DNA from 4 places in the Allobosea sp. GW822-FHT05A11 genome. Region 1 is predicted to be linked to each of the others. Evidence: predicted binding sites of a transcription regulator. Region 1 holds the regulator's gene; each other region holds the start of a gene.
What was found. Region 1 encodes LexA, which represses DNA repair genes until DNA is damaged. Its sites were predicted from a motif close to TGTTCNNNNTGTGTTCNG; they were not measured.

Region 1 (7,570 bases):
AGCTCGACCGGGCGCTCAAGCTCGAAAGCCGCCTGCTCGGCATCAATAACCGCGACCTGCGCAGCTTCAATGTCGATCTTGCGGTCACCGAGCGACTGGCGCCGCGCGTGCCGGTTGATCGGATCGTCATCAGCGAAAGCGGCATCTTCACGCATGAGGACATCGCCCGGCTCAATCCGATCGGCGTCAACAGCTTCCTCGTCGGCGAGAGCCTGATGCGGCAGGCCGACGTCACCGCCGCGACGCAGGCGCTGCTGACCGGCAAGGCCGTCGCGGCGTGAGCCGGCTCAGCCATCTCGACGCGCAAGGCCAGGCGCATATGGTCGATGTCGGCGGCAAGGCCGAGACGACCCGCATGGCGACCGCCGAGGGCCAGGTGGTGATGGCGCCGGAGACGATCGCGATCGTGCGCGACGGCAACGCCAAGAAGGGCGACGTGCTCGGCACCGCGCGCCTCGCCGGCATCATGGCGGCGAAGCGTACGCATGAATTGATCCCGCTCTGCCACCCGCTGCTGCTCAGCAAGATCGCCGTCGATCTCGCGATCGACGAGGCCCTGCCGGGCGTGCGGGTGCGCGCGGAGGTGAAGATGAAGGGCCAGACCGGCGTCGAGATGGAGGCACTCACTGCCGTCTCCGTCGCCTGTCTCACCGTCTACGACATGGTCAAGGCCGTCGACCGGGCGATGCGGATCGAGAACATCCGCCTGCTGCACAAATCCGGCGGCCAGTCCGGCGATTACGAGGCGAAAGCTAGCTGATGGCGCTCACCCCGGTCCCCGTCGCGCGCAAGGCGCTGCTCGACAGCATTCCGGGGCCGACCGGGGCGGAAACCCTACCGCTGGCGCAATGCGCCTGGCGGGTGCTCGCCGGCGAGGTCAAGGCGCTCAGGACGCAACCGCCCTTCGCCAATTCGGCCATGGATGGCTATGCCGTGCGCGGCGACGAGATGGCGGAAGGCGTTTCGCTCACTGTCATCGGCGAATCCGCTGCCGGCCGGGCCTTCGATGGATCGGTCGGGCCGGGACAGGCCGTCCGCATCTTTACCGGCGCGCCGATGCCTGAAGGTGCCGACACCGTCCTGATGCAGGAGGATGCCGACGGCGTCGGCGGCCCGGTGATTCAGGTCCGCGTGCCGCCGGCGAAGGGCAAGTTCCTGCGCGCCGCGGGGCTCGATTTCCACGAAGGCAACGTGCTGCTGCAAGCCGGGCGCGTGCTCGACAGTGCCGCGCTCGGCCTTGCCGCTGCGATGGGGCATCCGACTTTGCCTGTCCGGCGGAAGCCTCGGGTGGCGATTCTCGCCACCGGAGACGAACTGGTGGCGCCGGGCGAGCCGGTCGGCCGCGACCAGATCGTCGCCTCGAACTCGTTCTCGCTCGCCGCTTTGGTCGAGAAGGCTGGTGGCACTGTCATCGATCTCGGCATCGCCCGCGACGACCATGCCGATCTCGCCAGCAAGATCGCGCAAGCCCGCGAGGCCGATGCCGATGTGCTGATCACGCTGGGCGGTGCCTCCGTCGGCGCGCATGACCTCGTGCAGGAGGCATTGACGCGCGCCGGCATGGCCCTCGGCTTCTGGAAGATCGCAATGCGGCCGGGCAAACCGATGATGACCGGGCGCCTCGGCCGGATGGTCGTGGTTGGGTTGCCCGGCAATCCGGTCTCCTCAATCGTCTGCGGCCATCTCTTCGTGCTGCCCTTGATCGAGGCGCTGCTCGGCATAGCGGATGCCGATCGCGACCGCAGCATCCCCGCCATTCTCGGCCGCGACATGCCCGGTAACGACGAGCGCGAGGATTACCTGCGCTCGGAGCTCACGCTGACGCCGGAAGGCTGGGTGGCGACGCCCTTCGACCGGCAGGATTCCTCGATGCTGGGAACATTGGCGCGGGCGCAGGCCCTGACGATTCGGCCCGCCCATGCCGCTCCCGCGAAGAAAGGCGAGGCCTGCCGCATCCTGCCCTTGCGGTAGCGGCTTGCGGAACACAAGCAGAACGCGTATGGTGTTCGTGCTTTGTTTCGAATCTGCGCATTGAGGGGCTGGCGGCGACCATGCTGACACGCAAGCAACACGAACTCCTGCGCTTCATCCAGGAACGCTTGCGCGAGAGTGGCGTGCCGCCCTCCTTCGACGAGATGAAGGATGCGCTCGACCTGCGCTCGAAATCCGGCATTCACCGCCTGATCATGGCCCTGGAGGAGCGCGGCTTCATCCGCCGCCTGCCGAACCGGGCGCGCGCGCTCGAAGTCATCAAGATGCCGGACGGGCTCGGCGCGCCTCAGGCGCGGCCCCGCTTCAGCCCGGCCATCGTCCAGGGCGGCCTGGGCTCACAGCCCAGCATGGCCAAGCCGCGCCCTGCCGAGGACGACAGCCGGCATTCCATCGCCATCCCGGTGATGGGCCGCATCGCGGCGGGTACGCCGATCTCGGCGATCCAGAGCCGCAGCCACACCGTCTCGCTGCCGCCGGACATGCTCGGCTCCGGCGAGCATTACGCGCTGGAAGTGCGCGGTGATTCGATGGTCGAGGCCGGCATTCTCGATGGAGACACCGTCGTCATCCGCAGGCAGGACACGGCCAATACCGGCGACATCGTCGTGGCACTGATCGATGACGAGGAAGCGACGCTGAAGCGCCTGCGCAAGCGCGGCTCCTCGATCGCGCTCGAAGCGGCGAACCCGGCCTACGAGACCCGCGTGCTCGGCCCCGACCGGGTCAAGATCCAGGGCCGGCTGGTCAATCTGATGCGGCGCTACTGAAGGCGTTCGGTGTCGGCCTCGGCTTCGTTATCGGCGGCCGGTGCGGGCTGTGCGGTGACCGACTGATTGGTGGGACGCGTGCCTGGCTCCGTCAGGCGCCGCTCGCGCCGGCGGCTCCAGGGCCGCTCACTGTCGGACTGCTCCGCGATATGGCTGCTCCATCCCGACGCCGTCCGGTAGAGCGAGGTCGCGCCGTCGCGCGATAGCATCATGCGCTCGACCAGCCTGGCCTTGCAGGTGCCGCCCCAGGGGACGGCGGTGACGACGAGGTCGGCGCGCTGGCAATCCTCGATGATGGCGAGTCGCTCGCGCGTATAGGAGATTGTGCGCTTGTCGGCGGTCTGCGCAACGCATGCCAGCCGGTCGCAGGCGATGCCGGCGCGCAAGCTGGGATCGTTGGGCGAGCGGCTGTCGCCATCGGCGGCGAGCCATTGCTGCAGGACGAAGCGGCTGGGCTTGCCCGCGATGGCGAGGCGGCCATCGGGACCGCGCACCGCCAGCCCGGAGCCGTCGCGCTCGATCAGGATCTCCGGCCGCTCCGGCTTTCCGGCGAACGCGACGCCGAGGATCAGCGGCAGGGCCGCAAGCCAACGCCAGGCCGTGGTCCAGAGCGTCAGCCAAAGAAGCGTTAGCGCGAAGCCAGCCAGCACGCCTGAGCCGAAAGCCGCCACCGTCACGGTGGAATGGTCGATGGCCGCGACCCAATGCGCCACCTTGAGGACGACGTCGGAGGCGAGCCCCATCAAGGCCCAGGCCGGCCAGTCCAGCCCGAACGGATAGGCGAGCACGCCGAACACCGCCGCCGGCATGACGAAGAGCGAGACGAAGGGCAGCGCCATGGCGTTGCCGAGCAGGCCGAAGGGATTGAAGGTCTGGAAGTGATAGGCTCCGAAGGGGGCTGTCGCGGCCGTCGCCAGCATGGTGGTGACGAGGATGCCGAGCGCCGCCGTCCAAACGGCTCCGAGCGGCCAGGGCAACACGCGCGGCGGCTCGGTGCGGCTTCGCCCTTCCCAGCGTTCCGCGAAGGCGATCAGCGCCGCGACCGCACCGAAGGACATCTGGAAGCTCGGCCCGAGCAAGGCCTCCGGCTCGCGCAGCAGCACGATCATCGCTGCGAGCGCGAGATTGCGCATGCTGAGCGCGGCGCGGTCGACAAGGATCGCGCCGAGCATGACCAGCGTCATGATGAGCGAGCGCTCGGTCGCGACATCGCTCCCGGAAAAGATGCAATAGGCGGTCGCGCCGAGCATCGCCGCTGCCGCCGCGATCTTCTTGACCTGCCAATGCAGCGCCACCGTCTGCGACAGGACCAGCAGCGCCCGGACCAGCCAGAAGATCGTGCCGGCGGCGAGCACCATATGCAGGCCCGAGATCGAGACAATATGTTATCTGATTATTTTACTTCGATCCCGTGCAATGCTTGCCTCTCAGGATCCAACTCAAGCCAAACTATTCACTGTCGATTCCGTGCGCACCCCGGCTTCTTCATATCGCCAATCCGGGATCGACCAGACGCGGATCCTATCCAGCAAATCAGAATCATTGACCGTGACGTGCAACCTGGGCACGTGTGGCGCTAGGCTTCGATCTAGGAGGAACGGCCGATTTCATCCGCAGCATTGACCGATGCCGCCTTCGAAGAAAGGCCTTCCACGCACCCTTCCCTAACCCCGCGTGAGCACATCGCGCGAGTCGCGGATCGCAAGATCAAAGGGTTTCTGGGGACGATCGATGAAACCGGCGAATATTACGATTCGGTCCACAAGCAGAATCAGAGCCTGTCGCAGCACATCATAGCGGACTACCACGGCCGGTTCCTGATCGAGCTGATCCAAAACGCCAACGATGCGCACGCCAAATGGCGGCGCGATGGCGAGATAGCCTTGCTTCTGGCCAGCGACGAGGGCGATTGCGGTACTCTCTACGTAGCAAACCGGGGCCAGCCTTTCGGGCGCAAGAACGTCGATGCCCTTTGCGAAATGGGTCTGTCCAGCAAGCCCCCAGGCGAAGCCGTCGGTAATAAGGGTCTGGGATTTCGTAGCGTGCGTCACGTGACCGACACGCCCGAAATCTTCTCACGTATGGTGGAGGATGGTCCAGGGACCGGCTTCGACGGCTATCGCTTCACCTTCGCCCGCGGTCCCGAACTCGATCCGCTGCTGCCGGATGATAGGAGGAGAGAGCTGGCGCGCGATGATCTGCCGGCGTTCTACATTCCCCGATGGATCGAGGAGGTCCCGGCAGCCGTTCTTGAGTTCGCGGAGCGCGGGTTTTCCACCGTCATCCGACTGCCGCTTCGAAATGCCCCGGCATTGGAGGTGGTGCGGACGGAAATGGTCGGTCTCGCGAAGGCCGACGCCCCGATGCTCCTGTTCCTGCGGCGGATCAGCAGGCTCGAGGTTCGCATCGAGGGGCAGAAGCTCCCCGAGCAAGCCATGTCGCTGGTTTTCGAAAGAAGCGAGGCGACGGTGGCCGACGGTTCCGGCCCCATGCTCGTGGATCTCGGTGTGAGCGGACGATTCTGGGTCGCCCACACCGACATCAACGAGTCCGAGATGCAGGCGGCGGTAACCCACGGCCTCGAATCGGGAGCGCTTCCGCAGAGTTGGCGCGGCTGGAAAGGCGCCGGTGAGGTCGCACTCGCCGTACCTCTGGGCGACGAACGCCCCGGCTTCAATCCCCGTCTGTACACGTTCCTGCCCATGGGGCGTGGCGCGACCTCGCCATTCCGGGGACATTTGCACGGCAGCTTCTTTCCAAGTTCGAACCGCGTGAGCCTCGACCCCACCGTTAGGGTGAACGCGTTGGTCTTGGAACATGCCGTCGAGCTGGCTTCGGAGACGGCCCGGTGGCTAGAGCTTCGCAGCGCGATGGAAAGGGACGTCACGGTTCCGATCGTCGCGGCGGTCCGGGCAGCCGTGGACCTCTTGCTCTGGAAGACGCCAACGAGCCTCCTCGAGCGCGATGCGGAAGTCGATGCCGACGAAGGGGAAGAAGACGATGCGATCGACCTCGGCAAGGCCATGGCCGCCGAGATTGTGCGACGCTGGTCGGCGACCTCGTTGGCCGACGCTGCGTTCGTGCCGTGCTTGGGCGATTGGACCGGAGATCGTCTGGCTCGTCCCGAATTGGGGCCGGTCGCCTGGACCACTCCGACAAGGGCGAGGCGGCCGACCACGATCGGCAAGACGTTCTCCCTGGACGTTCTCGCGCGCCACGGAGCCGCCGCCGGCGTCGCGCCGGTCTGGGCAGGGCTCGGGCAGAGGCGCTCGGAACTCCTTGCAGATTTCCTTCGGCAACACGCCGGAGGACACTTCAAGGATCGGATGACCAACACCGAGCGCGCGCAGATCGCGGAGGGTCTCGCGAGGGACTTGGCAAAGGCTAAGAAGGCCGACTGGGTAAAGTGGACGGCCTTCTATCAAGAGCTTTCGGAATTCGTGGGCACCGATGCGGCCGCGCTCGCCGGCCGCGAAATCCTGATCTGCCAGGACGGCAGCCTTAGGGCGACGCGTTCGGCCGCGCCCTTGGAAAGGACCGCCACCGACGGTGCGACGCGTCGCAAGCGACGCGAGCCCCGTGAGGCGATGGTGTTCATGCCGCCGCGCCGGGGCGAGGCCGAGGACGGTATCGGCGAGGACTTCTATCCGCCGGTGCCGGCGAGAGAGTTCTTCGCCTTCCTGAACGATGGGCTGCCGTGGTATTCCGAGCTTGCGACCGCTCGTCAATTTCTAGAGGAGGACTTGGTTGCGCCGTTCGAAAGTGAGGCGCTGCTCACCCGCATTTCCCAAATCGTCGAGCGGGACGGTACAAGGAAGGTCATGTCCGCATGCCTTCGCTGGGCCTTCGCGATCTGGCGTCGGTCCGTCGCGGTCAAACGGCCGGTCGCGCTGGGCCCCAACTATCGACTTTTCGTCCCGACGATGCAGGGCGAGTTCATTCGCGCCGCCGATGCGGTGTTTTCGTCGGCATGGCCCGAGCGAACACTCGGCCACCAGCTGCAGCAATTTCTCGAATTGGCGCCCGCGGGCTCTCCCGACATCGAGGACGTGCGCACGCGACGCCTCGCCAATCCGTCGCATTCGGTCTTCGGGATGAAGCAAACGGAGGCATGGACCGACTTCCTTTGGGGTGTCGGCGTGCAACGCGGGCTGGAGCCTAAGTCGAGAGAGACGACTAATTATGTCGAGGCCTGGCGAGTATCGAGCTTCGATTTCCTGAAGGATCTGGAGCTGCCGGAGTCGTTTGGTCCCCTTATCAAGAAGGACATCGGAGTGCTGCCGAAGATCGAGGTCGGATTGCCGACGTCGACCAGATACGACGTGGGGGCGCTGTGGTGGATGCCGGCGCAGGCGGACATCGACACTTTTAGCAACGAGGCGCTCGACGCGTACGCGCGATTGATCGTCGAGTGGATCGGCAGGGCCGAGCACGAGCACCTCTGGATGGAGGTCAAGCATCAACACAACTATCGATCGGACAAGCGCGACTGGCCGACGCCCCTCGCCGCGTTCCTGCGATCGGCGGCCTGGGTACCCTGCGAGGAGCCGGGCGAGGACGAGTTGAAGCGGAGCCGGCACACGGGACGCGACGTTTGGTTGTCGACGGGTAGCGATCGCTATCCCCCGTTTCTTCGCCGGCCATCCCATCGCCTTGCGCGAGCGCTCGATCGTGCGACGGACGGCGCCATGACAATCTTGCGCGAATGCGCTGGTTTCAGGTCGTTCAACGCCGACGAAAGCCTACTTGAGCAGGTCGATTTCCTGGCGAAGCAGTTCGCCGAGGGCCACGTCAGGAGATTTCACGAGCGC
Region 2 (7,570 bases), on a different contig from region 1:
GCGTCGTCTCCGGCATCGTGCTGTCCTATCAGATCGGCACGAACTGGAGCCGCTTCTCTGTCGCGGTCGGCAATATCGTCGGTCCGCTGCTGGGCTATGAGGTACTCACCGCATTCTTTCTGGAAGCATCCTTCCTCGGCGTGATGCTGTTCGGCTGGAAGCGGGTGCCGCCCTGGCTGCATTTTCTCTCGGCGGCGATCGTCGCCGGCGGCACGGCGATGTCGGGCTTCTGGATTCTCTCGGCCAATAGCTGGATGCAGTATCCCGTCGGGCACGAGGTTCGCGACGGCATCGCCTACCCCGTCGACTGGATGAAGATCGTCTTCAACCCGACCTTCCCCTTGCGCTTCGCGCATATGATGACGGCGGCCTATCTCACCACCGCCTTCGTCGTGCTGGCGACCGGCGCGCGCCATCTCCTCGCCGGACACCGAACCGAATCGGCCAAGACGATGGTGCGCATGGCGATCCTGATGATCGCACTGACCGCGCCGCTGCAGGCGCTGATCGGCGATTTCCACGGCAAGCAGACCGCGATCTACCAGCCGGCCAAGCTTGCCGCTATCGAGGCGCATTGGGATTCGGCAAAGCCCGGCGCGCTCGTCCTCTTCGCCTGGCCCGACGAGAAAGCCGAGCTCAACCGGTTCGAAATCTCGATCCCCGGCGTCGCCAGCCTGCTGACGCATGGCAGCATGGATGCGCTGTTCCCGAGCCTCAGGGATTTCAAAGTCGAGGACCGGCCGCCGGTGCTCATCCCCTTCTTCGCCTTCCGCGTCATGGTCGGCATCGGCACCCTGATGATCCTGTTCGGCTGGGCCGGCGCCTGGCTCTGGAAGCGCGGCACCATCTTCGAATCGCGCCGATGGCTCTGGCTCGCCCAGTACAGCTGGCCGGCCGGGTTCGTCGCCATCCTCTCCGGCTGGTTCGTCACCGAGGTCGGTCGCCAGCCCTGGCTCGCCACCGGCGTCCTGCGCTCGAAGGACGCGGTCTCGCCGATCACGACTCTCGAGGTCGCGATCTCGCTGGGGCTGTTCGTCTTCGTCTACTGCGTGGTGTTCACGGCCGGCATCCTCCTGATTAATCGCCTGATCGACAAGGGACCGGACGAGATCAGCCATGAGGACCCGCCCGAGCAGCCATCGAAGCGGACGCTGAAGGCGGCACAGGCGCCCGCCGCGGCGATCTTCGGCGACGGCCATCCCGGCGACGACAAGATCCAGCCGGCGAACTGAGGAGAGCTATTATGGAATGGTATCTCCCCGTGATCTGGGCCGGCGTGATCGGCTCCGCCGTAATGCTCTACGTCATCCTCGATGGCTTCGACCTCGGCATTGCCATCCTGTTCCCGACGACGAAGGACGAGGGCGAGCGCGACCAGATGATGAATTCGGTCGCGCCGTTCTGGGACGGCAACGAGACCTGGCTGGTGCTCGGCGGCGCGGGACTCTGGGTCGCCTTCCCCTATGCCTATGCCATCATCATGCCGGCCTTCTACATCCCGGTGATCCTGATGCTGCTGGCGCTGATCTTCCGCGGCGTCGCCTTCGAGTTCCGCTGGGTGGCCAAGCCCCATCACAAGGTCTGGGATCTCGCCTTCTGGGCAGGCTCGACGCTCGCTGCCTTCGCGCAAGGGCTGATCCTCGGCGGATTGCTCCAGGGCGTGAAGGTCGTTGACAAGCAGTTCGCCGGCGGCCCCTTCGACTGGCTGACGCCGTTCACGGTGATGTGCGGCATCGGCGTCGTCATCGGCTATGCCACGCTCGGCGCGACCTGGCTGGTCTACAAGACGGAGGGGCCGGTGGCGGACCGGGCGCGCCGGCAGGCGAAGGCACTGCTGCTGGGCCTGCTCGCCTTCGCCGTGCTGGTTTCGCTCTGGACGCCCTATGCGCATCCGCGCATCGCCGAGCGCTGGTTCACGCCGTCCAACCTGATGCTGCTCTGGCCGCTTCCGGTGCTGACCGCGATCTGCGGCTACATCGCCTGGAAGCGGCTGCACGGCGCGCATGAGTTCACGCCTTTCGCCCTCACGATCGCGATCTTCGTCCTGTGCTTTCTGGGGCTCGCGGTCTCGAACTATCCCCATCTGGTGCCGCCCGATCTGACGATCTGGGACACGGCAGCGGCGCCGAGCTCGCATATCTTCGTGCTGATCGGCGTCAGCTTCCTCCTGCCGACGATCCTGTTCTACACCGCCTTCGTATACTGGACCTTCCGTGGCAAGGTCAGGATCGACAGCGGCTACCACTGAGTGGAACCCCCGCGGTCAGGTTGCGTTCAGGAGCGGTTTGCAAAGACGACTTGAGTTCCCCGCATCTCCCGGCGAGATTGCGGGGGAACTTCGCCGGGGATGCCTTCATGCAATGGGAAGATTACCGCCAGTCCGATAATCTCGAGGACAGGCGCGGCAGTGGTGGCGGCGGCGGCTTCGCCGGCATGCCAGGCGGGCGCGGCGGCGTCGGCATCGGCACGATGGTGGTGCTCGGCCTGCTCGGCTGGGCGCTCGGCATCGATCCGCGCCTGCTCATCGGCGGCGCCGAACTGATCGGCGGCATCGGCGGGCGCGAGCAGACGCAAGAGACGCGCCGTTCCTCCGGCCCGCCGGAGGACCAGATGGGTCGCTTCGTCTCGGCCGTTCTGGCGCAGAACGAGGACATCTGGTCGAAGCTTTTGCCGCAGCAGGCCAATACCCGCTACCAGCCGCCCCGGCTCGTCCTGTTCTCCGGCGTCGACCGTTCGGGCTGCGGCACCGCGCAATCGGCGATGGGGCCGTTCTATTGCCCGGTCGACAAGAAGGTCTATCTCGACACCTCCTTCTTCCAGGAAATGCAGCGCAAGCTCGGCGGCGGCGGCGATTTCGCCTATGCCTATGTGATCGGCCACGAGGTCGGCCATCACATCCAGAACCTGCTCGGCATCCTGCCCAAGGCCAACCAGATCCGCGAGCGCTCCTCCGAGCGCGACGCGAACGCGATCTCGGTGCGAATCGAATTGCAGGCGGACTGCTTCGCCGGCGTCTGGGCTCACAACGTCCAGGCGATGGGCCGTATCGACCAGGGCGATATCGACCAGGCGATGCGCACCGCCTCCGCCATCGGCGACGACAAGCTGCAAAAGGCGGCGCAAGGCACGGTCGTGCCCGACTCCTTCACGCACGGCTCCTCGGCGCAGCGCATGAAGTGGTTCACCACCGGCTTCCAGTCAGGCTCGATGCAGAGCTGCGACACGTTCCGGAATCAGGTGTAGCGCCTCTCAACGGCGCCGGAGGTGCCGGGGTCGCAGACGGTCATCACCGCCTCGTCCCGCTGGCTGGTCGCTCCGGCCGGGCGTTCAAAACAAATCGGGCCCGAACGGGCCCGCGACTTCCTGAGAATGCCGTGCGGAGGGCTGCATCCAGCCCTCCGCTTGGTTTTCGTGGAGAGGCTAGCTCCAGAATCCTTCCTGATGTTCGCGAGGCGAGAACGTATCTTCGTCCTCCCGTTGTTCCTCGCGCTTGTCCTCGTCGCGCTCCGCTTCGAGCGCAGAACAGGAATCGTGCCGTTCCAGCATGGATCTCTCCTTTCGATGTCTGAGGGAGGTGCTTCAGGCAACCGTCTACATATGAACTTATGCTGCAGCGCACAAGTTCCCGCACGAAATTCGTTTCGCCATGCGCTTCAGGCATATCGCCTTCGGCGGCGCCACATCCCTCCAGGCAGCTAGCCCGCCCGCTCCCGCAGGACCGGCAGCCGCACCGGCGCCCGGTCGAGACGACCGGTCAGCGCGACCGCCTTGGGCATGACAAGCCCCGCCGTGAGCCCGCGACCGGGCAGCGAGAACATGAGCCGTTCGCGCAAGGACGCAAACGCCCCTTCCAGGGGAATCAGGGCCGGCTTTGCCGCCGCGACCAGCAGATGACGCTCCACCGCCTGGACCCAATGAGCCTGCGGCACATCGCCGGATTCGAACAGGACGAGGCGGTCTCCCCGTGCATGGGCTGCGCCTTCCCGCCAGGCTTGCTCATGGCTCGCGCGGAGATAGCGGGCGCCGGTGGCGTCGGCAGCGCGCTCGGTCTCGGGCGCACCGACCGTGTCGACGAGCACCGCATGGCCGAGAAACCCCTCCGCGACCGCTGGAATCAGAACAGCCAGGGTCGCGGCAAGCGCCTGCTGGGAACCATCGCTGCGGATCACGGCCGTGAGCATAAGCGAAATCCTATGCCGCAACGCAGCATGTCACAATCCCGCCCTTGCTTTATGTTCTTGTTATGTTCACTCTACATGAGACCAGAAGGCGTCGATTCCCGGCGCGTGACGCGGTTCGAAAACCATGCCCCAGGCCAGACCCACTTCACGGCCCTTCCCGGCAGCCCAGCCCCTGCGGCGGCTCGACCGGGAGCCGAGCGTCTCGGCGCCGGTCGTCGCACCCGCCGATCCGATGGCCTATATCGGCCATCAGATCGATCCCGACAGGCGGCGCGGACGCGGTGCCACGATCAATCCCGGCGGCCGCTACGAGGCCGAGCAGCGCGTCGCCGAGGACGACGGCTGGGGGTCGCTGGAGGAACTCCCGCCGTTCTCGACCGAGATCGCCTATGAGAAGGCGCGCACCATCATCACGCGCAACGACTCGCCCGATATCTCCTTCGACCGCTCGATCAATCCCTATCGCGGCTGCGAGCATGGCTGCGTCTACTGCTTCGCCCGGCCGACCCATGCCTATCTCGGCCTGTCGCCGGGGCTCGATTTCGAAAGCAAGCTGACGGCGAAGCCCGATGCGGCGGCGCTGCTGGAAAAGGAGCTCTCCTCCCCCTCCTATCAGCCGCGGACGATCGCGATCGGCACCAATACCGACGCCTACCAGCCGATCGAAAGGAAGCTCCGGATCATGCGTCAGATCCTGGAGGTGCTGGCAAAGTTCAATCACCCCGTCGGCATCGTCACGAAATCGGCGCTGGTCCAGCGCGACATCGATATCCTCGCGCCGATGGCGGAGAAGGGACTGGTTAAGGTCGCGCTCTCGGTAACGACGCTCGACCCGAAGACCGCACGCGGCATGGAACCGCGCGCCGCCTCGCCAGCCAAGCGGCTGGAGACGATCCGCAAGCTCTCCGAGGCCGGCATCCCGGTCACGGTGCTGGTCGCGCCGATCGTCCCGGCGATCAACGAGCACGAGATCGAGCGCATCCTCGACGCGGCGAAGGCGGCAGGCGCCGAGGCAGCCGGCTATGTCCTGCTCCGGCTGCCACTCGAAGTGCGCGACATCGTGCAGGAATGGCTGCTGACGCATCATCCCGACAAGCTCAGGCATGTAATGTCGCTGATCCGCTCGACGCGCGGCGGCAAGGACTACGATTCGCAATGGGGCCAGCGCATGGTCGGCTCCGGCCCCTATGCCTGGATGATCGGGCGGCGCTTCGAGATGGCGGCCGAACGCATCGGCTTCAACACGACGCGGCGCCGACTGCGGACCGATCTCTTCGTGAAGCCGGAGAAGGAGAAGGCGCAGTTGAGTTTGTTCTGAGGCGTTGGGCGGCTGCTCTCGCCGTCATGCTCGCCCTTGTGGCGAGCATCCAAGCCTTGGGCACCGCATTGTAGGAAGGAAGACGTGGATGGTCGGGACAAGCCCGACCATGACGATCAAACGCGATTGCGTGGGGCGAGGAAAAGACGGCTCTGGCCCCGCGCTGTGCTCTGCTGCATAACCCCGCCATGCCCGCCGATTTCAACCGCGAAACATCCGCCATTGCCAACGGCCGCTGGCCGCTGGCCGGCATCGACGAGGTCGGACGTGGGCCGCTGGCCGGCCCGGTCGTCGCCGCCGCCGTGATCCTCGATCCCGAGCGCGTGCCTTATGGACTCGACGATTCGAAGAAGCTCTCGACTGCGATCCGCGAGGAACTCTTCGGCGAAATCATGGAACGGGCGCTGGCCGTCTCCGTCGCCAGCGTGACGGCCGTCGAAATCGACGCCATCAACATCCGGCAGGCGACGCTGCTGGCGATGCGCCGGGCCGTGGCCGGCCTGCCGCTGGCACCGCTGCATATCCTGGTCGACGGCAACGATCCGCCGCAATTCGCCTGTTCCTGCGAGGCGATCATCCAGGGCGACGGGCAGATCGCCTCGATCGCGGCAGCGTCGATCATCGCCAAGGTGACGCGCGACCGGATGATGGCGCGGCTGTGCAAGCGCTATCCGGCTTATGGCTTCTCCAGCCATGTCGGCTATGCGACGCCGCAGCATCGCAAGGCGATCACCGCGCACGGCCCCTGCCCGGAACACCGCTATTCCTTCGCGCCGGTGAAGGGCGTGTGGTTCCGGTAGGCCGCGGCCTCGCGCGTCGCTCCTCGGTGGGGAGGAAGCCTCTGTCCGACCTCCGTGACCTCGGCCGTATTTCACTCCGTCATGCTCGCCCTTGTGGCGAGCATCCACGTCTTGAACACCGCCCTTGCTGAAGGAAGACGTAGATGGCCGGGACAAGCCCGACCATGACGGGAAACACGGCTCCCGGACCTCACCGAACGCCCTCGCAAGCTGCCCTTACGGCAGCCTGAGACGTTAACCGCCGTTTACGAATTTCTCTTGATTGCCAATGGGCTAGGCAAAATCTGCAGCCCCAGAATGGGACGCATTTTTTTCAAAGCGGAAACCCGACCTTTACCCTGTCCGACCAAGATCGCCCTCGTTGAAGTTGCGTAACGGTCTTGGTGTCATGGGTGTTTTGCGTACCGGGACCGCCAGTGCTCCCGTCCGGATTCAGGTTTCGCGTACCGGACGGCCTGCACTGGGGGCTCGGATGAAGGCCAAGGGCCTTCCCGAACATATCGGCGCTCCGCGGGAGCTGCCGCTCGATCAGATTCTCGTAGGCGACTGCGTCGCGGCGATGAACGCGCTGCCACCGGCAAGCGTCGACCTCATCTTTGCCGACCCCCCCTATAACCTCCAGCTCGGCGGCGATCTGCGCCGGCCCGACGACAGCCTCGTCGATGCCGTCGACGACGACTGGGACAAGTTCGCCTCCTTCTCCGATTACGACCGCTTCACCCGAGACTGGCTTGCGGCCGCGCGGCGCGTGCTGAAGCCGGATGGGGCGCTGTGGGTGATCGGCAGCTACCACAACATCTTCCGCGTCGGCGCGACACTGCAGGATCTCGGCTTCTGGATGCTGAACGACATCGTCTGGCGCAAGGCCAATCCGATGCCGAATTTCCGCGGCCGGCGCTTCACCAACGCGCATGAGACGCTGATCTGGGCGGCGCGCGGCGAAGCCTCCAAATACACCTTCCATTACGAGGCGCTGAAGGGCGGCAATGACGACCTTCAGATGCGCTCGGACTGGTATCTGCCGCTTTGCACCGGCGACGAGCGTCTGAAGGACGACAGCGGCGCCAAGGTGCATCCGACGCAGAAGCCGGAGGCGCTGCTGGCCCGCGTGCTGCTCTCGGCCTCCAATCCCGGCGACGTCATCCTCGATCCGTTCTTCGGCACGGGCACGACCGGCGCCGTCGCCAAGGCTCTGGGCCGCCATTTCATCGGCCTCGAGCGCGACCCGGTCTACGCCAAGGCAGCGCGCGAGCGCATCGCGGCGGTGACGC
Region 3 (7,570 bases), on a different contig from region 1:
CCGCCGGCGGCGAGGGCGACAATTATGACGAGGTCCGTTACGAGGGCTACGGCCCCGGCGGCACCGCCGTCATCGTCGAGGCCCTGACCGACAATCGCAACCGCACCGCTTCCGCCGTACGCTCCTACTTCACCAAGTCGGGCGGCGCGCTGGGCGAGAGCAACTCGGTCTCCTTCATGTTCAACCGGGTCGGCGAGATCAGCTATCCGCCGGAGGCCGGCGATGCCGATACGGTGATGGAAGCCGCGATCGAGGCCGGGGCCGACGACGTGATCTCGGACGAGAACGGCCACACCATCCTCTGCGCCTTCGACGCCCTGAACGAAGTCTCCAAGGCGCTTGAGGCAGCACTCGGCGCCCCCGCCTCAGCCAAGCCGGTTTGGCGCCCGACCACGACCGCCCCGCTCGACGAGGAAAAAGCCGCCTCGATGATGCGTTTGATGGAAGCGCTCGACAACGACGACGACGTCCAGAACGTCTTCGCCAATTTCGAGATCGCCGACGACATCATGGCCAAGCTCAGCGCCTGAGCTGAAGCCAGCGTCCTCCATGCATCATGGCCGGGCTCGTCCCGGCCATTTGCGTTTTTGAAGCCTTGATATGGTGTGAGGACGCGGATACCCGCGACGCGTCCTATCGCCCGATCACCGCGTCCCAGAGCGGCAGGCTGATCAGCGCGCTCAGGAAGATCACCAGATAGGCGCCGCGCCGGAACGTTTGCTCCGAAGCCAGCCGGAAGCCATGCGTGCCGGCCCAGAGCCCGACGCCGTAGATTGCGAACAACGGCACCGCCATCATCAGGGCCCCACCGGTCAGGATGCCCTTCCACCACAGGACCGTGCCGCTGATCAGCGTCGAGACGCCGAAGAAGGCCTGCATGTTGGCCCGCGTCTTGTGCCGGTCGTTGCGCTGCGCGCCTAGCCAGAACACCGCGAGCGGCATGCCGCCGATCGAGGCCATGCCGTTGAACAGCCCCGACAGGGCGCCCACCCCAAGCGAGAGCGGGATCGTCGGCCGCCCGTGATAGCGCCAGCCCGAGGCCATCAGGCCCACCGCACTGAGCACGAGCAGAGCGAGCACCCAGCGCATCGTCTCGCGGTCGAGCCAGATCAGCAGCCAGATTCCGGCCGGCAGGGCGAGCGTCGCGGTCAGCAGCAGCGGCAGGATTTCGCGCCATTCCGCCGTCTTGGCGCTGCGCGCCGCGATCGGCAGCGCGAAGGGCAGATCGATGAACCAGATCAGGCCGAGCGCCGCGACCGGCCCGAGGATCATCGAAGCCAGCGGCATGAACACCATCGCGAAGCCGAAGCCGGTGAAGCCACGCACCAGCCCGCCGAGCAGCGTTGCAGCCAGCAGGACGGCGATGCCATCGGCCGTGAGGCCCGGCATGAAGGAAGACAGGTTGAAGGACATGGCACCGGCTGAGGAAGAAAGATGCGGCGAACCATGCCCACGGGCGGGCGGCAAGAACAACTTTCCTTTTTGATGTCATCGATCAGGGGAATTCATCCAGCCCCATCGCGCGGCCTGTCTCGGCGCGGGACAAATCCGAAACATCCGCTAGGTTGAACTAGACATGGCACCCCCGATTCGCATCCTCGGCATCGACCCCGGCCTCCGGAAGACCGGCTGGGGCATCGTCGTCTCTGAAGGCAGCAAGCTCTCCTTCGTCGCCTGCGGCTGCGTCGAGAGCGACGGCGCGCTGCCGCTCGGCCAGCGCCTGCGGCAATTGCACGAGGGCCTGAACAAGGTCCTCGCCGCGCATCGCCCGCACGAAGCCGCTGTCGAGGAGACCTTCATCAACCGCGACCCGCAATCGGCGCTGAAGCTCGGCCAGGCCCGCGGCATCGCACTGGTCGTGCCGGCGCTCGCCGGACTCGATGTCGCGGAATACGCCGCCAACCTCGTCAAGAAGACCGTGGTCGGCGTCGGCCATGCCGACAAGAAGCAGGTCCAGGCGATGATTCGCGTGCTCCTGCCGAAGGCCGAGACCTCATCGGCCGACGCGGCGGACGCGCTCGCAGTCGCGATCTGCCATGCCCAACATCGCGGCATGAAGGCGCTGGTCGCGCAGATGAAGGCATCATGAGCCCCATGCTGCCGATCGACATTTTTCGCGACACTCCCTCGCGCGGGTCATCCCGGACGGAGCGCAGCGAAGATCCGGGATCCATTCCGGAACCTCACCGAGACATGTTCCGGAATGGATCCCGGGTCTCCCTGCGGTCGCCCGGGATGACAGGCGGTGGAGAAAATCGATGATCGGCAAGCTCAAGGGCCTGATCGATTCCTATGGCGAGGACCACGTCATCATCGACGTACAGGGCGTCGGCTATGTCGTGCAATGCTCGGCGCGCACGCTCCAGCGCCTGCCCCAGCCGGGCGAGGCCGCCGCGCTCTCGATCGAGACCCATGTCCGCGAGGATGCGATCCGCCTCTACGGCTTCATGTCCGACAATGAGCGCGACTGGTTCCGCCTGATGCAGGTCGTGCAGGGCGTCGGGGCCAAGGTCGCGCTCGCGATCCTCTCGACGCTCGATCCGGGCGGGCTGGCCACCGCCATCGCCACCAACGACAAGGCCGCGATCGCGCGCGCCCCCGGCGTCGGCCCCAAGCTCGCGCAACGCCTCTGCGCCGAGCTCAAGGACAAGGCCCCGGCCTTCGGCCATATCGATCCGGGCGTGGCGCAGCTCGCCGGCGCGCTGGAGGACAGGAAGCTGCCGCAGCCCATCGCCGACGCGGTGTCCGCGCTCGCCAATCTCGGCTATCCTCAGGCGCAGGCGGTGGCTGCCGTGGCGGCTGCCGCCAAGGCCGCCGGCGATGGGGCCGGCACGGCGCAGCTGATCAAGCTGGGCCTGAAGGAACTGGCGAAGTGAGCGAAGCGCCCGACGAGCTTCAATTGCGCGTCGTGACCGACAAGACCGAGCTCTGCCGCATCATGCTGGCGAGCTGGGGTTCGCACAGCATGATGATCGGCCTGCATGTCTACGACGTCGCCGAGATCGATGCGCTCGGCCTGTTCGACAGCTCGGGCAAGACCGCCGCGCTGGCGAGCTGGACGGTGCGGGGCGACAGCGCCTATCTCTGCGCACTCCATTCGCTGAAACCGGGCGAAGGCGTCGCCATCCGCATGCTGGACGCCGTGATCTTCGCGGCACGCAAGGCCGGCGCCGGAAAACTGAAAGCCATGCTCACCAATGACAACATGCCCGGCATGACCTTCTACCAGCGCCGCGGCTTCCGCCTCTCGGGGCTTTATCTGGAAGCGATCGACGCCTATCGCTCGGTCGTGCCTGGCATCATCAAGACAGGGTACAAGGACATTCCGATCCACGACGCCATCGAGCTGGAGATCGCGCTGTGAGCGACCCCAAGCGCTCCGGCCTGATGACGGCCGAACGCCGCGACGACGACAGCGAGACCTCGCTGCGGCCGCTGTCGCTGTCCGATTTCACCGGCCAGGCAGCGGCGCGCGCCAATCTCCAGGTCTTCATCAACGCGGCCAAGAGCCGTGGCGACGCGCTCGACCATGTCCTCTTCGTCGGCCCGCCCGGCCTCGGCAAGACGACGCTGGCGCAGATCGTCGCGCGCGAGCTCGGCGTCAATTTCCGCTCGACCTCCGGTCCCGTGATCGCCAAGGCCGGCGACCTCGCCGCCCAGCTCACCAATCTCGAAGAGCGCGACGTGCTCTTCATCGACGAGATCCACCGCCTCAACCCGGCGGTGGAGGAAATCCTCTATCCGGCGATGGAGGACTACCAGCTCGACCTGATCATCGGCGAAGGCCCGGCGGCGCGCTCGGTCAAGATCGACCTGCCCAAGTTCACCCTCGTCGGCGCCACCACCCGCGCCGGCCTTTTGACCACGCCCTTGCGGGACCGCTTCGGCATCCCGATCCGCCTGCAATTCTATACGGTCGAGGAGTTGCAGGGCATCGTCGCCCGCGGCGCCCGTGTGCTCGGCGTGCCGATGTCGGACGACGGCGCCAACGAGATCGCCAAGCGCTCCCGCGGCACGCCGCGCATCGCCGGGCGCCTGCTGCGCCGCGTGCGCGACTTCGCCATCGTCGACGGCGACCCGATCGTCACCCGCAAGGTCGCCGACAAGGCGCTCTCGCTGCTCGACGTCGACGCCATCGGCCTCGACCAGATGGACCGGCGCTATCTTACCACCGTCGCGATCAATTTCGGCGGCGGCCCGGTCGGAATCGAGACCATCGCCGCCTCGCTTTCCGAGCCGCGCGACGCCATCGAGGAGATCATCGAGCCCTTCCTGCTGCAGCAGGGCTTCATCCAGCGCACGCCGCGCGGGCGTCTGCTCACGCCCCACGCCTTCCGCCATCTCGGCATGCCGGAACCCTCGCGCGAGACGGCACAGTTCGGGCTGTTCGGCAGCGATGAGGACGGTGAGTAAGGCCGGGCCATCGTCCCGCATATGAAGGACGCGGGCATCGCGTCCTTCGCGCTTGATCGCATCGGATCAGTCGCTTTCGGAGTTCGCGCATGCCCGCTCTTCGCTTCGCCTCGTCGGCGGCACTCGCTCTCGGCCTGCTGGCCACCAGCAATGCATTCGCCGCCGACACCACGCCTGATGGCCCGGTGAAGGACGCTTATGCCGCCACCGTGAAGACGTTGGCCGCCTCGGGCGAGCCGCCCTGGCGCCCGCCGCATCGCGACAAGCTGATGAGCAAGGGCCTCGCTGCCCTCTTCGCCCGCGACGATCTCTATCAGGACGAGGCCGGCGAGATCGGCCATGTCGGCGCCGATCCCTTCATCAACGGCCAGGATGGCGAGGTGAAGAACCTCAAGGTCACGGTCACCGAGAAACCCGCGAACGGCCGGGCCCTGGTCAGCGCCGCCTTCCGCAGCTTCAAGCAGCCGGTCACGGTGCGCTTCCGCATGGTCGAGGAAGGCGGCGGCTGGCGCATCGACGACATCGTCAACCGCTTCGAGGGCAAGGACTATTCGGTCCGCGACGAGCTGTCGAAGCCCTATGACTGCGGCTCCTTCATGAACAAGCCCTGCAAGCGCTGAACGCCTGCAGGGCTGGGTATCGGCCTATGGCTGACGCGCGATCTTCGAGCGCATCATCGCCGGGCGAGCCCCTGCATCGTTCAACGCGCCGGATTTCGCCGCCTTCGGATTTTCGACCGACCGCATCCCCTTGCCGGCGGTGCGGTTGGCGGGCCGCTCAGCCACCCGCTGGCGTTGCTTGAGCGCGAGGGCCTTGCGCGCGAGGCTGCGCTGGCTCGGCACCTTTGCCTTCTCCGCCCGGCGTGTGCGCTCGGCACCGACGCGCTTCAACGCTGCCGTCAGCGCGTCGGCCTTGGCCTTGGTTCCGGTATTGTCGCTGGCCGCCTTGGCGCCCTTCGGCTCGGCCTTGCCGCGCATCTCGCGCTTCTGGCGGCGGGCGCCGTCGCGCGCCTTGTCGCGCCGCTCGCGCAGCTTGGCGGCGAGATCGCGCAATTCATCGTCCGGGAGAGCCCCGATCGCACCGCGCTGGCTATGAGCGACGAGATCGCGTTCGGCCTTGTCGAGCAGCCGCGCGGTCGCCTTGCTGGATTGCGCCATGATAGGTCTCCCTTGCTGTGGTCACGCAACGGGCAACGCTTCTCCAGCGGAGCAGTTCCAGCCTTTCCGAAGCCGCATCTGTTGGTTATGGCAGCAGCAATCGCGCAATATCCGTCCGGAGCAGCATGAGCAGGGTCCACCGCCTCGACATCCGCGTTTATTATGAGGACACCGATTTTTCCGGCGTCGTCTATCACGCCTCCTATCTGCGCTTCATGGAGCGCGGCCGCACCGAACTGATCCGCGCGCTCGGCGTCGAGCAGCGCGAGCTCTTCGACGGCGAGACGGCGCTCGGCTTCGCGGTCCGCAAGATGACGATCGATTTCCTGCGGCCCGCGGTCATGGACGACCTGCTGACGGTCGAGACCCGCTCGATCGCGGCCCGCGGCGCCACCATGGACATCGAGCAGCGCGTGCTGCGCGGCGAGGAGGTGCTGATTTCCGCGCAGGTCATGGTTGCCTGCGTCGGCGGCGGCCGGGCCCGGCGCATCCCGGATGGTTTGCGCAAACGGTTGATGCTCGACGACTGAGAAGGCCAACCACCCGGAGCCCTCATCCTGAGGAGCGCCGAAGGCGCGTCTCGAAGGATGCTTCAAGAGGCTCCCGAGCCATCTGGAACATCCTTCGAGACGCCGCTGACGCGGCTCCTCAGGATGAGGGCTTGTGTTGTTACGCCTAACAGTCGACGCAGCCCCACCCGCATGTTAGCGCTCCTTACATGAGCTGGAAGCGCGAACGCCCCGAGACACCCCGCGGTTATCACCATGGCAACCTCAAGGAGGAGCTGGTGCGGGCCGCGCTCGGGCTGATCCGGGAGAAGGGGCCGAACGGCTTCACCTTCGCCGAGGCCGCGCGCATGGCCGGCGTCAGCCCCGCCGCCCCCTATCGCCATTTCCGCGACCGCGACGAACTCCTGGCCGATGTCGCGGCCCGCGGCTTCCAGGCCTTCGAGGCGGCCCTGTCGCGCGCCTGGGACCAGGGCCGGCCCGATCCGGAGACCGCCTTCCACCGGCTTGGCCGCGCCTATCTCGCCTTCGCCCATGACGAACCGGCCTATTACTCCGCGATGTTCGAGGCCGGCGTGCCGCTGGACGCCAGTGCCGAGCTGCGGGCCGCCGCCGACAGCGCCTTTGCCTGTCTGCGTCAGGCATCGGAGGCCCTGATCGCGCAGCTCCCGCAGGGCAAGCGCCCTCCCGCCCTGATGATGGCGCTGCATATCTGGGCGATGTCGCATGGCATCGCCGCCCTGTTCGGCCGCGCCGATGGCGGCCGCCGCCCCCTGCCGATGTCGGCGTCCGACCTGCTGGAGGCCGGCACGCTGATCTATCTCCAGGGCCTCGGCATCGGCCGCAACAGCCCTCCGAAGCCGGACTGATTGATTTTCGCGGGCCGCGTTCTTGACAAGCGGCAGGGTCGGGCGCATCTATGTAAATGTGATTTACATTCACGCTCATGGATGGTGAGGGAGCAATGCCGATCGTCGAGAAACTGGACGAATATGGAAAGGGAGCCTGGATCGCCTTCGCGGTTCTCGGCTTCATCCTCTTCTGGCCCCTGGGTCTGGCGACCCTGGCCTTTCTTTTCTGGAGTGGACGCATGGGTTGTGGATATGCCGGAGACCGGTACGAGCACCGGATGAGCCGCCTTCAGGGCAAGATGGACCGCCTGCGCGAGCGCATGACCGGCCGCGAGGGTCGTTTCGGCGGCGGCTTCGGTGGTTGGGGCGGCCGCGGCGGCCCCACCAGCGGCAACCGCGCCTTCGACGAATATCGCGACGAGACGATCCGCCGGCTCGAGGACGAGCAGCGCGAGTTCCATGACTTCCTGGGCCGCCTGCGCATGGCCCGCGACAAGGCCGAGTTCGATCAGTTCATGACCGAGCGCCGCAACAACCCGCCGGCCAATACCCCGGCCCAGCCGGACGCGGCCTGATATCTGCCGCAACCGATCCGCCCGGGTATACCGGCCTGGCCCGCCTCGACGCTTCGAGGCGGGCTTTT
Region 4 (7,570 bases), on a different contig from region 1:
TCTTCGCTTCGTATTCCTGCGCGCGGCGCGACCACATGGTGCGCTTGACGCGGGCGCGGCCGGTGAGCGTCGTCAGCGCCTTGGTGACGCAGTCGGCATCGGCGAGCTTGCGCAGGCCGACGCTGGCGGCCTTGCCGGTCGGGACGCGCAGCGTCATCTTGTCCTTGGCGAAGCCCACCACGAACAGCTCAAGTTTGAAACCTGCGACTTCCTGCTCCTCGATCGCCGTGATCTGACCGACACCATGGGACGGATAGACGACATACTCGCCCGTCTTGAAACCATGGCGCACAACAGCTTTCTTCGCAGTAGACATGCCGTTACGACTCCTGACCGGCCCGCTCGACGCGAGCGCGTGATGATTTAGCCTCCGGCCGGTTGGCAGGAGGCTTCCGCCTGACGCGACGCTTCAAGAACGCACCGCTTCACGCTCCCTAGTCGATTGTTTCATTGTGCCCTGCCGAGAACGACGATCGAAGCCCCGGCGGCAAAGCCGGCTCTTTCATCGTCTGTGATCTCTGGGGGCGCCCCGATTGCAGGAACCTCGCAGGGGCATGCGGAACGACTTCGACTAAGGCTAGCTTGTAACACAAAAAACACGCCGAATCAAAGGTAAACGCCGGACGGCGTTCCTCTGCGGCAGCATGGCGAGGTCGTGGTTAATGCAGCGCGGCCGGCAAACGCCCGCCCGGATCAGTCGCCTTCGCCCGGTTCCGGCGAGAGCATCTCGAGCTTCCCGGCGACGCCGTCGAATTCCTTGGCGTCGGCCGGCGGGTCCTTCTTCTGGGTGATGTTCGGCCAGCTCGCCGCGAATTTTCCGTTGATCTGCAGCCAGCTTTCGAGGCCCGGCTCGGTATCCGGCTTGATCGCCTCGGCCGGGCATTCCGGCTCGCAGACGCCGCAATCGATGCATTCGTCGGGATGGATGACGAGCATGTTCTCGCCCTCGTAGAAGCAGTCGACCGGGCAGACCTCGACGCAATCCATGTACTTGCACTTGATGCAGTTCTCGGTGACCACATAGGTCATGGGCCGGCCCTTCCAACGCTTCTAAACAGCCCCATAAACCCTTGCCCGGCGCAGGTTTCAAGGTCGTTTTAATGATCTTAGGCAGAACGATTTGTCATCCGGGACGCGCCGCGGAGAAGATTTCACCCTCCGGCCCGCTTTCGGCGCCTGCCGCCCGACAGGGCGCGGATTTAATCCTCGCCTCCGGCCTCCGCAAGCGGCGCATCGCCGCTGCCGCCGTCGAGCCGCTCATAGAGTTCCTGGGCGACCGCGAAGGAGCCGCGCCGCTCGGCAAAGCCGAGGACCCTGACCACCACGGTCGCATGCGGCAGGGCAAGCGTCAGCACCGCTCCGACCTTGATGCCCTGCGCCGGATTATCGCAGCGCCGTCCTTCGATCCGGACATGGCCGTCATCCACCAGACGCACGGCTGCCGGACGGTTGCGGGCGAACCGCGCGAACCAGAGCCATTTGTCGAGGCGCTGACGATCGTCCTGCAAGCCGCCCGCGCCTCCCTGATCAGTGATCCGAGGACGGCGACTTCACGCGGAGCCACCTCGTCATCCCGGGCCTGACCCGGAATCCATTGGAGAGCGCCGAGCCCTTCGATGGATTCCGGATTGTCGCCGCCATCGCGGCTCGTCCGAAATGACGGCGTGTTTCCACCGAAGCCTGCCTCAGTTCTTGCCGCCTTCGAGCTGGGCCTTGAGGGCCGCGAGCTTGGCGAAGGGCGAATCCGGGTCCGGCTCGCGATTGGCCGGACGCGGACGCGGCGCCTGCTGGAAACGCTCGGCACCACCGCCCCGCTCCTCGCGTCGCGGACCGCCGGGGCGGCCGTCACGCTTGAAATCGGGGCGCGGACCACGATGGCCTTCAGGCCGGCCCTGCCGCTGGTCGTCGCGGCGGGGACGCTCGCCCTGGCGCTCCTGGCGCTGTGCCGGTGCGCCCTCGCCGCCGCCGGCGGCTGCGGCCGGCCGGTTGTCAGGCCGTCCGTCACGACGCGGACCGCCGGGGCGGCCCTCGCGCTGCGGCCGGTCGCCACCACGACGCTCGCCGCCCTCGCGACGCGGCTCGCCATCGCGGCGGCCACGCGGATTGCCCTGCTCGGGCCGGCGCCCACCCTGGTGACGATGCGGCCGCCAGACCTCGATCAGTTCGGGCTCGGCAGGAGCGGCGTCGGCAGCAGGGGTTTCGCCAACAGAAGCTTCGGCAGGCGTCGCCTCCTCAGCAGCCGGCAGCGCGACCATCGCATCGGCCGGCACCGGCTCGCGCACCATGTCCAGCTCGGCTTCGGTCAGGATCGGCGTATCCGCCGTCTCGATCGCGGGCGCTTCGACGACAACAGTCTCGCCTTCCGCCGGAGCATCCTCGTTCAGCGCAGCCGCCGGCTCGCTCGGGCCTTCGGCCCTGGCAGCGGGCTCAGCCTCAGTCTGCGCGGTTGCGACTTCACCCTCCGTGGCGGCGCCCTCAGTACCAGCTTCCGCCGCCGGGGCAACGACAGGCTGGGCCGGCTCGGTCGCAGCCGGGGGCGGCGCTAGCGGCACGGTAATCGCAGGACCCGGACGCTTCACCGAGACATAGCCCAGCGAACGCAGGATCGAGGCGAAATCCTCGCCGGCGCAGCCGACGAGCGAAGTCATCGCGCCCGTGGCGACAAAGCCGTCCTGATCGGCGGCGCCGGTGGGCGGCACCCCTTGCGTGACGCCGGGGCGATAGGCGATCGCCGGACGGATGAGGTCGGCGAGGCGCTCCAGGATATCGACGCGCACCGCCCGCTCGCCGCAGACGCGGTAGCCGGCAGCGCGGTAGAGCCCCTTCGGCACGGCCTTGTCGACCGGGAAGGAAGTACGGCCGGACGCCGCCAGATGCGCGATGTCGTCGAGCCCGGCCGTCTCCGGCCCGCCATGCTTCAGCGCCCAGAGCTGGGCGGCGAGCGCACGCGGCGCAGGCTTCAGCAGCGCCGGCATATAGATGTGGAAAGCACCGAAACGGATGCCGAGCTGGCGTAGCGCCGCGCGGCCCTCCTGGTCGAGCGCCTTCATCTCGTCACCGACCTTGGCGCGTTCGAGCACGCCCAGCGCCTCGGCCGCCTGATAGGCGATGCCTCGCGCGATGCCGGTGACGTTCTCGGCCGCTTCCAGAATCTGGACCGCGCCGAGCAGGCGGGTGACGTGATTCTTCAGCCAGAGATTGAGCCGGCCTTCGACCTGCTCGCGTGCGGGGCCGGTGAGATGCTCTTCCACCAGCAGGCGCAGTCGTGGCTCGAGCACCTTCTCGCCGGCCGTCAGGCGCGCGACCGGCTCGCCGGTCCAGCGCACCAGCCCGTCATGCGAGAGCAGGAAGGCATCGTCGCCCGCCAGCACGACGCGCGCCGCCCGCGCCTCGATCTCGGAGCCGAGCGCCTTCATCGCCGCCAGGTTCAGGGCCTTGACCTCTGGCCCCCCGGCCTTCGGATCCGCCGTAAAGCGGAAGCCCTGCAGCATCCCCACATGCTGGCCCTCGACGAGCACGTCGCCCGTCGCGGTGACCTCAGCCTCCAACATCGCATTCTCCCGCAAGCGGCGCATCAGGACACTGGTGCGCCGATCGACAAATCGGTGGGCCAGACGCTCGTGCAGAGCATCCGACAGCTTGTCCTCTACAAGACGCGCCATGCCCTGCCAATGCTCTGGATCAGGTAACCAGTCGGGACGATTGGCGACGAAGGTCCAGGTCCGGACCTGCGCGATCCGCGCCGAGAGCGTATCGATCTCGCCATCGGTCCGGTCGAGCGCAGCCAGTTGCGCCGCATACCAGTCGGCATCGAGCCGGCCATGGCGCATCAGCCTGAGATACAGCGTCGTGGCGAGATCGGCATGCTGCATCGGCGAAATCTTGCGGTAATCCGGCAGCCCGCAGACCTCCCAGAGCCGCTCGACGCCGGCGCGGCCCTGCGCCAAGCGTACAATATCCGGGTCCTTCGCCAGGATTTCCAGCGTCGACATGTCCTCTGCGATCAGTGCGCGCGTCAGCCCCTGTTCGGAGGGCTGGAGGTTGAGCGTCTCGAGCAGGCCGCCGATCGAGCGCAGGTCGAGATCGGAATTGCGCCACTGCATCTGGCGGATGGGCTCGAAGCGGTGATTCTCGATCGCGTCGACCAGTTCCGCGTCGAAAGGCGGGCAGCGCCCGCTGGTGCCGAAGGAGCCGTCGCGCAGATGCCGCCCGGCGCGCCCGGCGATCTGGCCGAACTCAGCCGGGTTGAGCTTGCGGTAATGATGCCCGTCGAACTTCTTGTCGGCGGCGAAGGCGATGTGGTTGACGTCGAGATTGAGCCCCATGCCGATCGCATCGGTCGCGACGAGATAATCGACATCGCCGGACTGGTAGATCTCGACCTGGGCGTTGCGGGTACGCGGCGAAAGCGCGCCCAGCACCACGGCCGCCCCGCCCTTCTGCCGGCGGATCAGTTCTGCGATGGCATAGACCTCCTCGACCGAGAAGGCGACGATGGCCGAGCGCGGCGGCAGGCGCGTGATCTTGCGATCACCGGCGAAGGTCAGGTTCGACAGGCGCGGGCGCGTGACGACGTTCACGCCGGGCATGAGCTGCTCGATCAGCGGGCGCATCGTCGCAGCGCCGATCAGCATGGTCTCGGCCCGGCCTCGCCGGTTGAGCAGGCGGTCGGTGAAGACATGGCCGCGGTCGAGGTCGGAAGCGAGCTGGATCTCGTCGATCGCCACGAAATCGACGGCAAGGTCACGCGGCATCGCCTCGACCGTGCAGACCCAGAAGCGCGGCCGCTCCGGCTTGATCTTCTCCTCGCCGGTGACGAGCGCGACGGCCTCGGGGCCGACCTTGTCGACGACGCGCTGATAGACCTCGCGCGCGAGCAAGCGGAGCGGCAGCCCGATCATGCCGGTGGGATGGGCGACCATGCGCTCGATGGCGAGATGGGTCTTGCCGGTATTGGTCGGGCCCAGCACGGCCGTGACGCTATTGGCGCGGGCGGCGGGCGGCAGCGAACGAAAAGGAAGCAAGGCGAAGGAGCCGATCAAATCGCCCGCCCATACGGGCGGGAGCGTGGACGGGGTCGATGCAGGTCTTAAGGGCAGGCCTTACAAGAACGAGTCTGGAACGAAGCGGGGCCGAATCGCTGACTCCGGCAGAATCGGGTTTTGTTCCCTTTTCGGAATCCGTGCCCTGGCGGCATGGGCCATGTCGTCATCGCGCCCTCCCGGAATGGCGTGGCTGAGCAGCGCAAAAGCCGCCCGGCAGGAATCCTATTTAAGCCTTTTCAGCCCGGAGACGAGAGGCAAGGCAGATTTCCGATCTGCCCGCGCGCCTCAATGATGAGCGTGCTTGCACTGCCCGTGATCGGCCAAGGCCTCTATGATCGCGCAGTCGCAGGCCGCGACACCGCCCGAGCAGGTCGTGGCGATCCGCTCCAGTTCCTTCTCCAGCGAGCGCAATTTCGCGATCTTGTCGCGGACCTCATCGAGATGGGCGACCGAAATCGCATGCGCCTCGTCGCAGGCCATGCCAGGCGTGTCGGACAGCTTCAGCAGCGTGCGGATGTTCTCGACCGCGAAGCCGAGATCGCGCGCATGCTTGATGAAGGCGAGGCGCTCAGCATGGCGCCGGCCATAGCGGCGCTGATTGCCCTCGGAACGCTCAGGCGGCGGCAGCAGACCGACCTGCTCGTAATAGCGGATGGTCTCGACCTTGACCCCGGTGCGATCGGCCAGCGCGCCGATCGGCATCACGCGCTCGAGCTTGCCGGCAGCAGTCATCGCGTCACCTCAAGAAGCTATAGTTCCTATAGCTTCAGATAACCCTGCCCAGCCCGTTTGCAAGCTCGATCAAGCCACGCCCATCGCCAGCAGGTCATGGACATGGACGAGCCCGGCCGGACGATCTTCGGCATCGACCACGATCAGCGCCGTGATCCGGCTGCGGTTGACGAGTTCCAGCGCCTCGACCGCGAGCGTGTCGAGGCCGACGCGGCGCGGATTCACCGTCATGATATCGCGCGCCCTGAGCGAGACCCCACCGCCCATCGCCGCCTTGCGACGCAGATCGCCGTCGGTGACGACACCGGCGAGCTTGCCGTCCAGGTCCATCACCACGGCACAGCCGAAGCCCTTGTCCGAGATCATCGCGATGACGTCGGGCAGCAGCGTGTCCAAACCGATCAGCGGCAAATCGGCACCACGATGCATGATGCTCTCGACGGTCTTGAGCTGTGCACCAAGCTTGCCGCCGGGGTGGTAGACGAAGAAATCCTGCCGCGAGAAGCCGCGCGCCTCCAGCAGCGCCACGGCGAGTGCATCGCCGAGCGCCATCTGCATCGTCGTCGAGGTCGTCGGCGCGAGCCCGTTCGGACAGGCCTCCGTCGCCTTGGGCAGGACGAGCGCGATATCCGCTTCCTTGCCCAATGTGCTCTCGGCATTGGCGGTGATGGCGATCAGCCCGACGCGGAAGCGGCGCGTGTAACCGACGAGCGCGGCGAGTTCTACCGCCTCGCCGGACCAGGACAGCGCGATTACGACATCCTCGGGCTGGACCATGCCGAGATCGCCATGGCTCGCCTCGGCCGGGTGGACGAAATGCGCGGGCGTGCCGGTCGAGGCCAGCGTCGCCGTGAGCTTGCGCCCGACATGGCCGGACTTGCCCATGCCGGAGACGATCACGCGCCCGCTCGAGCCCCGGATCATCGCGATCGCCTCGGCGAAAGGCTCGCCCAAGCCATTCGCCAGCGCGTCATGGAGTGCGTCGAGCCCGGCGCGCTCGGTGGCGATGGTGCGGAGGGCGGAGTCGCGGATATCGGCTGTCATGGCTGGCGCTTTAGCACAGCGGCCTTGGCCATTTCCACCGTCTGCCGACACGTCCGGCCGCCGTTGACGGCTCCTTAACCCTGTTCGTTCTAACTCCATTAACCATGCGCGAAATCCGCGCGCCCCGTCTTCTGGAGCCCTGCGACGCCCGTGTCCGGCCGCGCGACGACCCTGCTTCTGTCCGGCACGGCTTTGGCCGGGCTTGCGCTCGCCCATACGGCGGCGCAGGCGCAGCAGATGCCGCGCGGCAACCTCAGGACCGGCACGCCGGCTTATGTCGCGCAGCAGCCGGCAGCTCCCCAGCCCGATCTGACGCCCGCCACCGCCGAGCCGGAAGCCGTCCGCGACCCCGCCGGGCTGGTCCAGCGGCAGGGGTCGGCGGTTTCGGGGCAGCAGCCGCCGCGCGCCAGCCAACCGATCCAGGCGCCGACGCTGCGCGGCGTCACCCAGCGCCAGTTCCGCGCGCCACCGCCCGCTGTCACGGTGCTGCCACCGCCGCCGCCTCCCGCTCCCCCGCCGCCCCGGCGCCGCCCGGCGAGCGAGGAAGACCCCTATGCCGCTCTCGGCATCCGGATCGGCTCGGTCACCTTGCGTCCCTCGGTCACCAATTCGATCGGCTACGACACCAATCCGCAGCGCACATCGGCGCCGGGCACCAAGGGCTCGGCCTATAGCCGTCACGAGGGCGAGCTGGCGATCCAGTCCGACTGGAACGTCCATGAGCTCAAGGGCCAGCTGCGCGGCGGCTA

Region 2: a site for LexA is predicted at 4,234-4,251, ahead of AC1RLU_RS10910 (PA0069 family radical SAM protein). Genes of this name have one in related genera too.
Region 3: a site for LexA is predicted at 1,539-1,556, ahead of ruvC (crossover junction endodeoxyribonuclease RuvC). Genes of this name have one in related genera too.
Region 4: a site for LexA is predicted at 5,107-5,124, ahead of AC1RLU_RS25400 (helicase-related protein). Genes of this name have one in related genera too.

What each region holds. Positions count from the first base shown of each region.
Region 1 covers NZ_JBXAMI010000002.1:112,402-119,971, forward strand. Annotated here, with positions in the region: gene trpC (indole-3-glycerol phosphate synthase TrpC) at 1-281, shown strand, start outside; gene moaC (cyclic pyranopterin monophosphate synthase MoaC) at 278-760, shown strand; gene AC1RLU_RS05975 (molybdopterin molybdotransferase MoeA) at 760-1,971, shown strand; gene lexA (transcriptional repressor LexA) at 2,052-2,759, shown strand; gene AC1RLU_RS05985 (ComEC/Rec2 family competence protein) at 2,753-4,141, opposite strand; gene AC1RLU_RS05990 (protein NO VEIN domain-containing protein) at 4,379-7,570, shown strand, end outside.
Region 2 covers NZ_JBXAMI010000003.1:279,169-286,738, forward strand. Annotated here, with positions in the region: gene AC1RLU_RS10885 (cytochrome ubiquinol oxidase subunit I) at 1-1,232, shown strand, start outside; gene cydB (cytochrome d ubiquinol oxidase subunit II) at 1,244-2,248, shown strand; gene ypfJ (KPN_02809 family neutral zinc metallopeptidase) at 2,356-3,243, shown strand; gene AC1RLU_RS10900 (hypothetical protein) at 3,421-3,546, opposite strand; gene AC1RLU_RS10905 (hypothetical protein) at 3,696-4,181, opposite strand; gene AC1RLU_RS10910 (PA0069 family radical SAM protein) at 4,414-5,499, shown strand; gene rnhB (ribonuclease HII) at 5,688-6,299, shown strand; gene AC1RLU_RS10920 (site-specific DNA-methyltransferase) at 6,688-7,570, shown strand, end outside.
Region 3 covers NZ_JBXAMI010000001.1:540,099-547,668, reverse strand. Annotated here, with positions in the region: gene AC1RLU_RS02695 (YebC/PmpR family DNA-binding transcriptional regulator) at 1-530, shown strand, start outside; gene AC1RLU_RS02690 (sulfite exporter TauE/SafE family protein) at 634-1,413, opposite strand; gene ruvC (crossover junction endodeoxyribonuclease RuvC) at 1,577-2,089, shown strand; gene ruvA (Holliday junction branch migration protein RuvA) at 2,259-2,876, shown strand; gene AC1RLU_RS02675 (N-acetyltransferase) at 2,873-3,364, shown strand; gene ruvB (Holliday junction branch migration DNA helicase RuvB) at 3,388-4,413, shown strand; gene AC1RLU_RS02665 (DUF3828 domain-containing protein) at 4,503-5,033, shown strand; gene AC1RLU_RS02660 (hypothetical protein) at 5,058-5,570, opposite strand; gene ybgC (tol-pal system-associated acyl-CoA thioesterase) at 5,696-6,100, shown strand; gene AC1RLU_RS02650 (TetR/AcrR family transcriptional regulator) at 6,289-6,945, shown strand; gene AC1RLU_RS02645 (DUF2852 domain-containing protein) at 7,041-7,502, shown strand.
Region 4 covers NZ_JBXAMI010000009.1:70,889-78,458, reverse strand. Annotated here, with positions in the region: gene AC1RLU_RS25415 (CarD family transcriptional regulator) at 1-316, opposite strand, end outside; gene fdxA (ferredoxin FdxA) at 694-1,029, opposite strand; gene AC1RLU_RS25405 (RNA-binding S4 domain-containing protein) at 1,200-1,508, opposite strand; gene AC1RLU_RS25400 (helicase-related protein) at 1,686-5,024, opposite strand; gene AC1RLU_RS25395 (MerR family transcriptional regulator) at 5,331-5,750, opposite strand; gene AC1RLU_RS25390 (KpsF/GutQ family sugar-phosphate isomerase) at 5,847-6,821, opposite strand; gene AC1RLU_RS25385 (outer membrane beta-barrel protein) at 6,972-7,570, shown strand, end outside.